One region of the Paradesulfitobacterium aromaticivorans genome, then DNA from elsewhere that is predicted to be linked to it. Evidence: riboswitches for the same ligand, from Rfam matches in the RefSeq annotation. Region 1 holds a riboswitch; each other region holds the start of a gene.
The links. Region 1 has a riboswitch for cobalamin ahead of cobT (nicotinate-nucleotide--dimethylbenzimidazole phosphoribosyltransferase). Riboswitches for the same ligand answer to the same signal wherever they lie in the genome.
Positions count from the first base shown of each region.

Region 1 (3,927 bases):
CGACGAACATAAGCGGAGGTTCAAATTTTAACTATACCCTCATCTGGGTTGTACTTTGGAGCAACCTCATGGCAATTTTTTTGCAGACTCTCTCTGCAAAATTAGGGATTGTGACCGGGGTTGATTTGGCTACCCATTGTGGGCGGGTATTCAGCAAACCAGTTAATTTGCTGCTCTGGACAGTCATGCTCCTGGCGGCAATTGCAACATATATGGCTGAATTCCTGGGTGCCACACTTGGGTTTTACCTTCTGTTTAACATTCCTCTACTTGTTGCCGGGCTCCTGACAATCGGCGTTACCTTTGTTATAGTGTATTTGCAGCGTTTTGGCCAGCATGTAGTGGAAAGAATTGTGGTAACCTTAGTTGCAGTGATCGGAATATCCTATATGATTGAAATGCTCCTGGCCAAACCAGCCTGGACGGAAATCGCATACCACACCCTTGTGCCCAGCTTAGGTCCGGAGAGCGTGCTCGTTGCGGTCGGAATGCTCGGAGCCACCGTCATGCCTCATGTTATCTTTCTCCATTCGGAATTGGTTAAAGCACGCCGTCAAAGCGATGAACTTGAGGAAGCACGTAAGCATTTCCGAATGGAACGTCTGGATATCGTCATCGCTATGAATATTGCCTTTCTGGTTAATGCAGCCATGGTAATCGTTGCAGCGTCCGTGTTTTACTCCAAAGGATTGCCTGTGGATTCGATCGAAGATGCGCACCGCTCCCTGACTCCCCTGCTCGGAAACCTTTCGAGCGGTGCTTTCGGCCTCGCCCTCCTTGCTTCAGGCCTCTCATCTTCTACTGTGGGGGCTATGGCCGGAGAATGTATGATGAAAGGGTTTATCGGCCTTGACCTCCCAATCAATGTTCGGCGTACTATCACGATGATTCCTGCCCTGGTCTTACTTGCCCTCGGATTTAACCCCATGAAAATCCTAATTATAAGCCAGGTAACTCTAAGCTTTGCTCTTCCGGCGGCTATCATTCCCCTTCTTCTCATTACCAGCCGCAAGGATATCATGGGGGAATTGGCAAACCGCCGCCTCACCAATGTGATTGGCGGAGTAATCGTATCCCTGATCATCAGTCTTAACGCTCTCCTCGTCTATTTAACTTTCACCTCTTAGGCAGGGTTCCAATACAGGTCTAATTAGATACATGAAATATTTCTTAGGCTTTATCTTGTCAGCCAGTCCCCCATGTGCTATGCTATGAGCAAAACTAACTACACGCTTTGTTTGAGGTGCCCTTCGGGGAGAATAGGGAAGTCCGGAATATTACAAGTATAGGCCGGCGCGGACCCACCACTGTAAACGCTGAGCTGCCGCAGACTGCCACTGGCCGATGGGCTGGGAAGGCGCGGTTAAGTGAGGAAGCGAAAGCCAGTTGACCTGCCTCAAGCAAATAAGTCTTCCCTTGTGTGGAGGAGCGGCGGAGATGAAGGCAAAGTCCCGACCACAGCTATGTGGTTAGGACTTTTTATTTTAGTCAAATTTAATTTTAGGAGGAGAAAAACATGCAAGCACTTACCCAACTCGAACAAGAATTAGAAAGCCTTCTTAACAAGATCACCGGACTCGATGAAGAAGCAATGGCCCAAACCCAAGCACGCCTGGATTCCTTCACGAAACCGCAAGGAAGCCTTGGTCAGTTGGAGGAAATCGCCAAACAACTGGCAGGGATGCAGCAGACCCCTCGACCGCAGATCCACAAAAAGGCCGTCCTCCTGATGGCCGGAGATCACGGCGTCGTAGCGGAAGGGGTCAGCGCTTTTCCCCAGGAAGTAACCCCACAAATGGTGTATAATTTCCTTAATGGCGGTGCAGCTATAAATGTCCTCTCACGCCAGGCGGGTGCGGAGGTTATCTGCACTGATGTGGGCGTAGCTTTCCCGCTCGAACCTGCTGAACTAATGAGCCGTAGAGTTATGAGTGGAACCAAGAACATGGCTCAAGGCCCGGCCATGACCCGCGCCGAGGCAATAAAAGCAATCCTGGTGGAGCCGCCGTTGCCAAAGAGCAAATTGACGCCGGGGCCAACCTCCTTACCACCGGGGACATGGGCATCGGCAACACGACTCCCAGCTCCGCCATTGTCTCTTTATATACCGGTCTGCCGGTCGAGCAAGTTGTAGGAAGAGGAACAGGGGTTGACGATCGCGGACTGGCCCGCAAGATTAAGGTTATCAGGAAAGCAATCTCCGTTAATAAGCCGGACATTGGCGACCCGCTTGACGTTTTGGCCAAGGTTGGCGGCTTGGAGATTGCAGCCATTGCCGGGGCTGTCCTACAAGCCGCAGCCAGCCGGGCGGCGATCATAGTGGACGGGTTCATTTCCACTGCCGGAGGACTCATTGCAGCCAAATTAAGTCCGAATTCTACCCGTTACATGCTCCCCTCGCACTCCTCGGTCGAACCGGGTCACCTCAGGGCCTTAAAAATTATGGGATTGGAGCCGATGCTCAATTTGAACATGCGCTTAGGGGAAGGAACCGGAGCAGCTTTAAGTATTTATCTTGTGGAAGCAGCAATTCATATTTTGGAAGAAATGGCCACCTCCGCCGATGCCGGAGTCAGTGAACAAGGTAGGTGATTACGCTTATGTCCAAATTTATTCTCGTAACCGGCGGTGCTCGCAGCGGTAAGAGCACCTTCGCTGAACTCGTGGCCGACCACAGCGGCCAGAAGGTTACGTATATCGCGACCGCCCAAATATGGGACGAAGAAATGGCTTTCCGCGTGCGCAAACATAAAGAATCCCGCCCGCCAGAGTGGGAACTTATAGAAGAGCCGCTTAATATTACTGAGGTGTTGTTGACCCTGAGAGAGCGGGACGGGGTAGTTCTCCTTGACTGTGTCACACTCTGGCTCTCAAACTTGATACTTGCGCACAGTTCTTTTCAGGCTGAGGGAAATATGGGGGAAAACTTGAAACATTCCAGCCTCCAGGCGGAACAGGAAATTCTAAATAAAGTGCGAGAGGCTGCCGCAGCAGCCTCGGGGATTAAACCCACAGTAATTTTTGTAACGAATGAAGTGGGCTTGGGGATAGTGCCTGATAATCCTCTGGCGCGCGCCTACCGAGACTTGGCAGGACGCAGCAATCAGATCCTAGCTCAGGCGGCTGATACGGTGTACTTAGTGGTCGCGGGTTACCCCTTGGAAGTTAAAGGGCCAGGTCAAAAAATTCTGGATGAGTTACGGGAGCGTTAAAATGCGTGCACTTCTTATTGCCTTCACTTTCCTGACCAGAATCCCGCTCCCTCAGCGCAGGATGTCACAGCTGAGGAGTTCGCGCGTTCACAGCGTTATTATCCGCTGATCGGGCTCTTTCTGGTATTGGTACTCTGGGGCACAGCTACTCTTGTCGGGTTATTGTACCCTCCTTTGGCAGTCGCTGCTATCCTCCTGGCCCTGGAAATAATCCTGACCGGAGGGTTGCACCTCGATGGGTTTATGGAAAGCATGGACGGCCTGCTTTCGTCACGTACGCGGGAACGCATGCTGGAAATAATGAAGGACAGCCGGGTTGGGGCTCACGCCTCCATCACCCTTGCTGCCCTCTTAATCCTGAAATTCTCCCTTTTAGCTAGCTTTAGTCCCAGCTCTTACAGTATTTTAATCCTGCCACCTTTACTGGCACGCTGGGCTTTCCTCATTGCTGTGATCCACTTCCCATACGCCCGCAGTCAAGGCCTGGGCAAAGGGTTTCATGAATCTTCGCGCTGGCTTTTTTTCATCTTGGAAGGAGTCGCCATCACCGCCTTGGTCTTCTGGTTTTTCGGTCTGGCAGGAGTAAGCGCTGTTCTTACCGCTCTCCTTTTTGTCACGCTCTTCTCCTGGCGGGTCGCCCGCCTTTTGGGAGGATTGACCGGAGACATCTATGGGGCTACCATCGAGATTACCGAAGTTGTCGTGCTTATTGTAA
Region 1 is NZ_BAAHYT010000011.1:733,521-737,447, reverse strand. Features, by position in the region: gene ACYQ2N_RS20380 (Nramp family divalent metal transporter) at 1-1,127, shown strand, start outside; cobalamin riboswitch at 1,225-1,413, shown strand; partial or broken gene cobT (nicotinate-nucleotide--dimethylbenzimidazole phosphoribosyltransferase) at 1,517-2,592, shown strand; gene cobU (bifunctional adenosylcobinamide kinase/adenosylcobinamide-phosphate guanylyltransferase) at 2,601-3,212, shown strand; partial or broken gene ACYQ2N_RS20365 (adenosylcobinamide-GDP ribazoletransferase) at 3,315-3,927, shown strand, end outside.

Region 2 (3,927 bases), on a different contig from region 1:
ATTCCTTTATATCTGAAGAGGATGTTAATTCGTTGGAAGAATGGGTTGGGAAATTTACAGATGAAGAGGACGATGAGGAGGAATATCTATTTGATAAAGATTATAATGATGAGCATGAGGATGAGATGTTTAAGAGGATTTTCCATGACGAATACGAGGAAAATAGAATTTTTTCGGTGAATGTTCCTTACAGACGGGAAAACTTTGTTGGACGAAATGATCCATGCCCCTGTGGAAGCGGAAAGAAATATAAAAAATGTTGTCTTGGGAAAGAAAAATAAAAATATGAGGCAAACATAGACCGCATTTCCGATTTAGAAATCTCATATGGTAAACCTACAGAACAGCTTGAGATATTTACACCATACAGAAAAGATGGACCGAAAATTTAGCCAGACTATTGTGATGATTACCCATAACGAGGAAATTGCCCAATTTGCGGACCGGATTATCCGTATTGAGGATGGTCATTCTGGCCATAATGCTCATCACTACTCTGCCTGATTATATTCAAGGTTATCTCATTATCTACAACATTTTTGAAATCTCCGTGGTACGGGATATCCGTTTTTACGGGAGCGGCTCTTTTTTCACTTCTCACCGTATGGATCAGCTCCCGAAAGCCGGGGAAAATTGCCGGAGCTGTTTCACCGGTTGAGGCTGTGAGGTATACAGAGCAGGGATTAGGCAAGGAAAGACGTAACAAAAAGTCCTGCGGTAAAGAAAATACGGGGACTATCTCTAAAATGTCTGTCTCCAACCTGGCCCGAAATAAAAAGAAAACGGCCATCGTTATCACTTCCATGTCTCTCAGCCTAATTTTGCTCAATTCTGTTTTCACGCTCACCAACGGTTTTGATATGGACAAATATTTTTATTACATTTGTGGTGGGTGCGTTATTCTCCTATGGTGTGATTCAGTCCTTAGCCGTCAATTTGTGGTTTTTCCGCTATCGCTTTACCATACTGCCAATGCTCCTTTCCTCCCCGCTGCTTATTATGGTATCCATGGTGATCCCCCTTACTACAGAGGTACAAACAGGCAGTCTATTGTTGAACGCCTGCGTGAATCGGAATAGTCGACAAAACAGAGAGCAGCTCTACTCCATCTGAAGTAAATTTCCGTTTATGATAAAATAACCTTGAGGTGCGAGCTGCGAAGCAGCAGGAATCAAATGAAACTGCTGAAAGACCAGACCGAACAAATCGTCATTGAACTTTTTCGAGAACTTCACCGGGAAGGACATACGATTGTAATGGTCACCCATGATCCGGAAGTTGGGGAACTGGCCCAGCGCCGGGTGAGACTGGAGCACGGGAGAATCGTGGAGCTGGCATAGAGTTGGCAAAGCAGCTTTATTGGACTGCGCGCAAATGAAATTTTGGGAGTATTTAGGGTAGTACAAGGAGAGAAACAGCATGAAGCGACTATTTATTATGGTAATACTCTTATTTGCTCTCTTTTTGTAAACGGGTGTACTGGAACCCAAGCGACGCAAACAACAACTCAAACACCGCAAACACAGCCTGGTACTCCCGGCAATGCAGTAAGCGGACAAAATGCTGCTCAGGACGTATGACGTGACCAACTCTAAGCTATGGAAATTGGGCAAGCATACTCCTATGGGCCAACAGCTCGTGGCAGGACAGGATCTAACGGGCCTGCTGGAAAAGGCTCCACCGAATCACCAGACACCGGAGTTCTGGGGTAAGATTTCTAAGGTAGGGACTTTAAAGAGTACACAATAGACTGTACAAGCTTTCTAAAATCATGTATCATTAAATCAACTAAATACTAGGGATGAGTGATTCTTTCCTGAGGGAAAAGAATTGAAAAGGGAAATCAGTAAAAGCTGATGCGGTGCCCGCCACTGTTAGAGGGAGTTAACTTACACTCTGTCACTGGAATATTATCCGGGAAGACGTAAGTTGATGAGGATCTTAAGCCAGGAGACCTGCTCATACCAAACACACGACGACCTACGGGATGTTAGGGAGGTATGCCTGTGTCACTGCTCTTGATTGATACCGGTTAAGCTTTGAAAACCCTTTCGTTGGTGGAGGGTTTTTTGTTGTTTTAAGCAGTTGTAAGGAGGAACAATTTTGAAAGAAATACCCCAAAAAACTAGCCGCCCTAAATGGATCCGTTACGGAATATCAGTTGCAGGTATACACCTTTTAGGCATGATTTTGCTGTTTTTGAATGTCAAGCAATTTCCTCCATTGCTGGGATTTGCTTTCTTGGCCTATACCCTAGGGTTACGCCATGCTTTTGATGCTGACCATATTGCCGCTATCGATAACACAGTGCGCAAACTGATACAGCAAAAAGAGGATCCGACAGGAGTAGGATTTTTCTTTTCGCTTGGTCATTCTACGGTTGTCTGTATTATGGCAATCATTACGGCTTTTTCAATGCATTGGGCCCAACAGAACATCCCTCAATTAAAAGCTGTCGCAGGACTCATCGGTACTATGGTCGCCGGAAGTTTTCTTCTTCTCATTGGGCTTTTTAATCTTTACATTTGGTTCGATATTTACCGGTTCTTCGTAAAGATGCGTCAAGGGGAGTATGATGAGGAAAATCTTGATCAGCAGCTTCTAAACCGTGGCTTGATATCACGTTTCTTAAAACCAGTGTATCGTTTTATTAACAAGAGTTGGCATGTATACCCGCTTGGCTTTTTGTTCGGGTTAAGTTTTGATACTGCATCTGAAGTTGCCTTGTTAGCTATTTCAGCGAATGTTGGGACTCAAGCGATGCCTTTTACCGTAGTACTGTCCCTTCCAATTATATTTGCTGCCGGTATGAGCTTGATGGACACTGCGGATGGAGTTTTTATGACAACTGCCTACCATTGGGCCTTTTCCACTCCGTTACGCAAGATTTATTATAATTTATCGGTTACCGGTCTTTCCGTAATCGCAGCACTGTTTATCGGTCTAATTGAATTGGCCCAGATAATTACCGCAAAGCTAGGACTAAACAGTGGAATTTGGGGATGGATACAGCATTTGAACTTTGGGGGTATGGGCTATATATTAGTAGGACTTTTCATTGTGGCATGGGTCATTTCCTATTTGCTGTGGAAAATATTAAGGCTTGAAAATGCCTGATGGTTTTACGCCGGCAGGTAAAACGAAAAAGTTGTTCCCTTTCCTAGTGTACTGTCGACCGTTATTGTTCCGCCCGACTGCTCTACTTCCAGAAGATGACTCGCCATGTAATTAAAAACGCTGTAAAAGAATAACGGCTCGCGCTACTTTGTTTAGCTGATTATCCGGTTTGACCTGAGTTTTCTCGTAAAGCTAATGATCAAAAGGAGACTTGTTTTTTAGTAATGTGGTAGATAGCCGTAAGCATCATTCTTGCTACAGCTATGACAGCCCGTTTGTGGCCACGGCGGCGTTTGATCGCTTCATAGCGATAACGAAAGTGCGGAAAATTCTTATCCTTTATTACTGCATTAGCGCATTGAACCAGCAAAGGCTTGATATAAATACCGGCACGGCTAATACGAACAGATTTTTTCTTACCTGCACTCTCGTTGTTTTGAGGGGTAAGGCCAGCCCAAGAGCAAAGGTGTTTAGCAGTTGGAAATACCGACATGTCAGCACCAATTTCCGAGATGATTGCAATAGCAGAAAAATCTTTAATGCCTGGTGTCGTGGCCACAACTTAATCTCTTTGCTGAATTGTTCAGATAGCGAAATAACAGTTGATTCAAGCTTTGCGATACACGTTTCAACATCATTATAGTGTTCCAGACATAGGGAAATTTTTTCAGCTTGTTCGCTGGATATTCTACCTTCAAACGAATGTCATCTTGCTGATTTATAACTAGCTTAGGCTATCACCCCTTACTTTTACAGCCGACAAGATCAAAGCCCAACTGGCTCAGTTAGACGCGCAGACGCTCCAGGCCC
Region 2 is NZ_BAAHYT010000009.1:113,561-117,487, reverse strand. Features, by position in the region: gene ACYQ2N_RS05110 (DUF1186 domain-containing protein) at 1-281, shown strand, start outside; gene ACYQ2N_RS05105 (hypothetical protein) at 449-841, opposite strand; gene ACYQ2N_RS05100 (hypothetical protein) at 1,176-1,340, shown strand; gene ACYQ2N_RS05095 (cytochrome b5-like heme/steroid binding domain-containing protein) at 1,582-1,749, shown strand; cobalamin riboswitch at 1,787-1,977, shown strand; gene ACYQ2N_RS05090 (HoxN/HupN/NixA family nickel/cobalt transporter) at 2,104-3,117, shown strand; gene ACYQ2N_RS05085 (transposase) at 3,317-3,676, opposite strand.
Region 2: it holds a riboswitch for cobalamin, as region 1 does, so the genes downstream of both, ACYQ2N_RS05090 (HoxN/HupN/NixA family nickel/cobalt transporter) here and cobT (nicotinate-nucleotide--dimethylbenzimidazole phosphoribosyltransferase) in region 1, are expected to answer to the same signal.

Region 3 (3,927 bases), on a different contig from region 1:
GAGGATGCTAAGCGAGAATTATCTTATGTCCTTCAACTTCTTGCCAGTAAAGAGCTAAATCCTTCGGCTAGTGTAATACATTCCTTCGGCATACGGCTTATGGTCATCATTGTACATGCTTCTCTTTCTGCAGGTGCTGATTCCACCGAAGTAACAGCTTTAGAAAATAACATGGTCCGGGAGTTATCCCATATGTCGTCGGTTGAGGGACTAAGGTGTTGGGGAGAAGCTATTTTAGACCAATGTATCGCCCTATTGGTTAAGAATCGGTTGTGTGGTGATCAGGTCCTGTTGCGTCAAGCTCTGGATTATATTAAAAGCAATCATGCGAATAAGATTACACTTGATCAAGTAGCAGCTCACGTGCACCTCAGTCCTGCTTATTTAAGCCGTCTATTCAATAAGAAGACGGGTAGAGTATTTACGGAATATTTGACCCAAGTGCGGCTGGAAAAGGCGAAACAACGCTTGAGAATCCCACTTGAGACAATCGAGCAAATTGCGGCAGCAACCGGTTTTAGCTCCAGTAGTTACTTTTCGGCGGTATTTAAAAAGTATGAAGGTATTACTCCTTCCCAATATCGATCCAACCAAAAATAATAAAAGCAGGACCGGCAACCGAATCAAAACCACGGTGCAGCATGTCATAAATGCTAAAAGTCAGTAGATCACGGCAGACGGTGACGCAGCGCCGGCAGCGAATACATTTGCTCGGTTCCCGGACAAGGGAAGGGGACAAATCATCAACGGCAAAAGCTCCTCTTTCTCCTTCCCATTAAAAATCTGTCCCAAAGAGTTTTTTCCCCATTAGACCTTAGAATCTCAAGTGTGCGCTCTTGTTCCATCTTGACCTCCGCCAGATCATCATTCACCTTTAAGTTTGACCGAATCCACGAAAATTATCCGGATTGCAGATGAAAACTAACCAGCCCAAAAGCTGAGTCTATGATCATCCTCCCGTAACATATTCAGAAGGGCTAGGAACTCGGGGCTTATCCCTGACACGCAAGAATTAAGGCACTGCCAAAACTAAAGAAAAAACATAGAAAATTTTTATTGTGTTAGCAGGAAAACGGAAATGAATGAAGAATATAATTAATTATGAAGAAATAAATGATGAAAAATAAGGCCATGGAGGTCTTGACCAGGTACGGTAGCTCCATGGTTTTTTTCTGTGGAGCGGAGCCATCTGGTTGACCACCTTTTGGGCATAGCTCATGAGCATCAAGGATAAGGATAACCGATCGAAATACGTTGTATTAATTGGGCAATAGGCAATGCAAAATAGGAAAATCGTTTAATGGGACCATGGAGGTCTTTCAGCGGCACGATGGCGCTGGATGATGCCATGGTTTTTTCAATAGGTATTACCTTTTCTTAGTTTATTAGATCGGCATGGATCTAATAATATACAACCTCCTCTTTGCCGCCTGTCGTAGCAGGTCAGGCCGAGGCCGGGGTGCGGCAGGCGGCTATTTTTTTAACTTGGAGACTTCTTCTGGCACGTGGTTAAAGGAAAGTATTTTAATGAGGTGAATGATGATGGAGAAAGACATACTGGTTAAGGATGATTGGCAAAGCTGTGTTGACTTTCATGGGCATATCTGTCCTGGTTTGGCAATCAAGGCTGTGCAGATTGGGATGAGGGAATTAAGAGAGTGGTGTGCGCAACAAGGGGTGGACATAGGCGAGGTTGTGGCGATCGTTCAGAATGATGCTTGCGGAGTATCCGGTCCGCCTTGCCCAATCGTCGGCAGGGTCTTCAGTTCCGGATGGGCCAGCATATAGGGCTTTCCCGTCGACGCTTGCTGGCCAGGGGGGAGTTCCTGGCGGTGTTGGGGAATAACGTGGCTGGTAAGTCGTACGTTTCCCAACGTTATGAAAGCAGCCGTTTAACCGTGTTTAAGTCAGGATAGGGCAAATGGAGAACCGGCCCGTGGTCCTACCCTTATAAAGGCAACAAAACGGAGCATTCACCTTGACAGGCTAGTTCTTATCTGCTAGCCTATTCATGAAAAACATCATACACGTAGAACGAGTATACTTTCTTAAGGGAAAGTATTGAAAAGGGAAGTCAGCAAATCTGACGCGGTCCCGCCACTGTGATAGTGAGCGGCCTTACAGGATGTCACTGGGAAACCGGGAAGACGTAAGGCGGCGATGAACTTAAGCCAGGAGACCTGCTCGCTTTAAAGCCACACAGGAACCTACGGAGGATAGGGGGAATGTAGCGATGCCTGGTAACCGGAAGATATTATCTGGCTAGCCGGACGAGTTAAACCCTTTACAGGAATTCTGTAAAGGGTTTTTGTTATGGGCTATCAGTATGGATCGTTGATCGGTATGGTCGTTGGAGTTAGAAGAAAGGATGAAGAAAAATGGTGGCATACGTCAAATCGTTGCGCCGTGTGCGGGAAGAAGTTTTAGGCCAACTTGCGACCGATCGGGAGCATCGTGTCAAGTGGTTGGTACAGCTTATGGATATCGACGATGAGCTTGAAGAGCTTGAGGGGCACGACAAGATCAGAATCATAGAAAAGGTTAAAGGTAGTGCAAGAATTGAAGAAATTCAGAAGCCTCAAAAGCCTAAACAGCGGGGAAGGATGAAGTCAGGGCGTACGCGGGGCGTTGTTTTTATCCTGTCGCCTGGGGAAAAACGGGCTTAGTTCAGGATTTTCACGGTCTGGCAACCGATGCAGGAAAAAGAGTCAGGCATGCCAACCGTAGTCATGATGGCGAACAAAGTATCATGTCTGTGGACTGGATCATGTGCGGAAAGGAAGAGGAGATATGGCTGTTTTCCAGGAAATCCGTAAAAGGGACGGCAGGGTGGTACTCGCACCTGCGCACAGCCTTGGGGCAGCTGGCAAATCTCTTTTATACCCTTCAGGAGGAAGCTGCCGGTGCTCAGGCTGTTTCGTCGTTCGATACGTATCTTGCGCCCTTCGTTCGCAGGGACAATTTGTCCTATACAGAGGTAAAGCAGGCTGTTCAGGAATTCGTTTTTGATGAGCCTTATTATACCAATTCAACCCAACTGCCGGTCGGCTATACAGTGGATATTTTTGAGGCGCTCGAATTGCAGGAGGCACTGCAGACAGAATATACGGGTGGCACGGTCTTCTTTCTGGGCGAACAAATCGATGACCCGAATACCGTCAAAGACTTATTGCAGAAAGTCTTTGCCCGCTATCGCCTTCCTTATTTTATGGTAACGCCGACTTTTTCCGTTTGTGAGGCTCACGGATATATTAGCGGGGAGCACTATCATTGTCCTATCTGCGGTGGGATGACAGAGGTGTGGAGCCGGATCGTGGGGTATTTCCGACCAGTTCAGAACTGGAACAAGTGTAAGCGCGCAGAATTTCAGGAGAGGCAGGAATTTGTTTATGCTGCCTGCTGAATCTGAAGATACCTTAGCGGGAGTGCATCCGGTTTATCGAACGATGCCGGCTTTCGATAAAGTTGCCCTGCAAATGAAGAACTCTGAATTTTGTCCCTTGAATGAAGGAGATGACACAAATTCCTGAGATATCGAGATTTTACGGGATTATCATCACAATGTATTATGATGAGCATAATCCTCCCCCCTCCCCATTTCCATGCAACATATAATGGTATAGAGACTATTTTTGATATCAATGAAGGAGCGTTTACAAAGGGGATGTTGCACATGAGACCTAAAATTTATGGAGTTTTACCGAAAGAGGATTATACTGTTTACGTATATTTTTTGACGATGGAAAAATTAAACTTTATGACGTAAAACCCTTAATTGATAAGGGAGGTATTTTTATAAAATTGAAGAATAGGAATTTTTTCCTTAATGCGTGTACGGTTATGAATGGAACCCTTGCATGGGACGTATCTGGACATAGAGATACCAGTGATTGTAATGATATATGCCCAGATACTATCTATACTACG
Region 3 is NZ_BAAHYT010000010.1:1,268,007-1,271,933, forward strand. Features, by position in the region: gene ACYQ2N_RS11925 (response regulator) at 1-600, shown strand, start outside; gene ACYQ2N_RS11930 (4Fe-4S binding protein) at 566-739, opposite strand; gene ACYQ2N_RS11935 (FmdE family protein) at 1,543-1,788, shown strand; cobalamin riboswitch at 2,020-2,202, shown strand; gene ACYQ2N_RS11940 (hypothetical protein) at 2,379-2,666, shown strand; gene nrdD (anaerobic ribonucleoside-triphosphate reductase) at 2,750-3,403, shown strand; gene ACYQ2N_RS11950 (hypothetical protein) at 3,384-3,530, shown strand; gene ACYQ2N_RS11955 (hypothetical protein) at 3,775-3,927, shown strand, end outside.
Region 3: it holds a riboswitch for cobalamin, as region 1 does, so the genes downstream of both, ACYQ2N_RS11940 (hypothetical protein) here and cobT (nicotinate-nucleotide--dimethylbenzimidazole phosphoribosyltransferase) in region 1, are expected to answer to the same signal.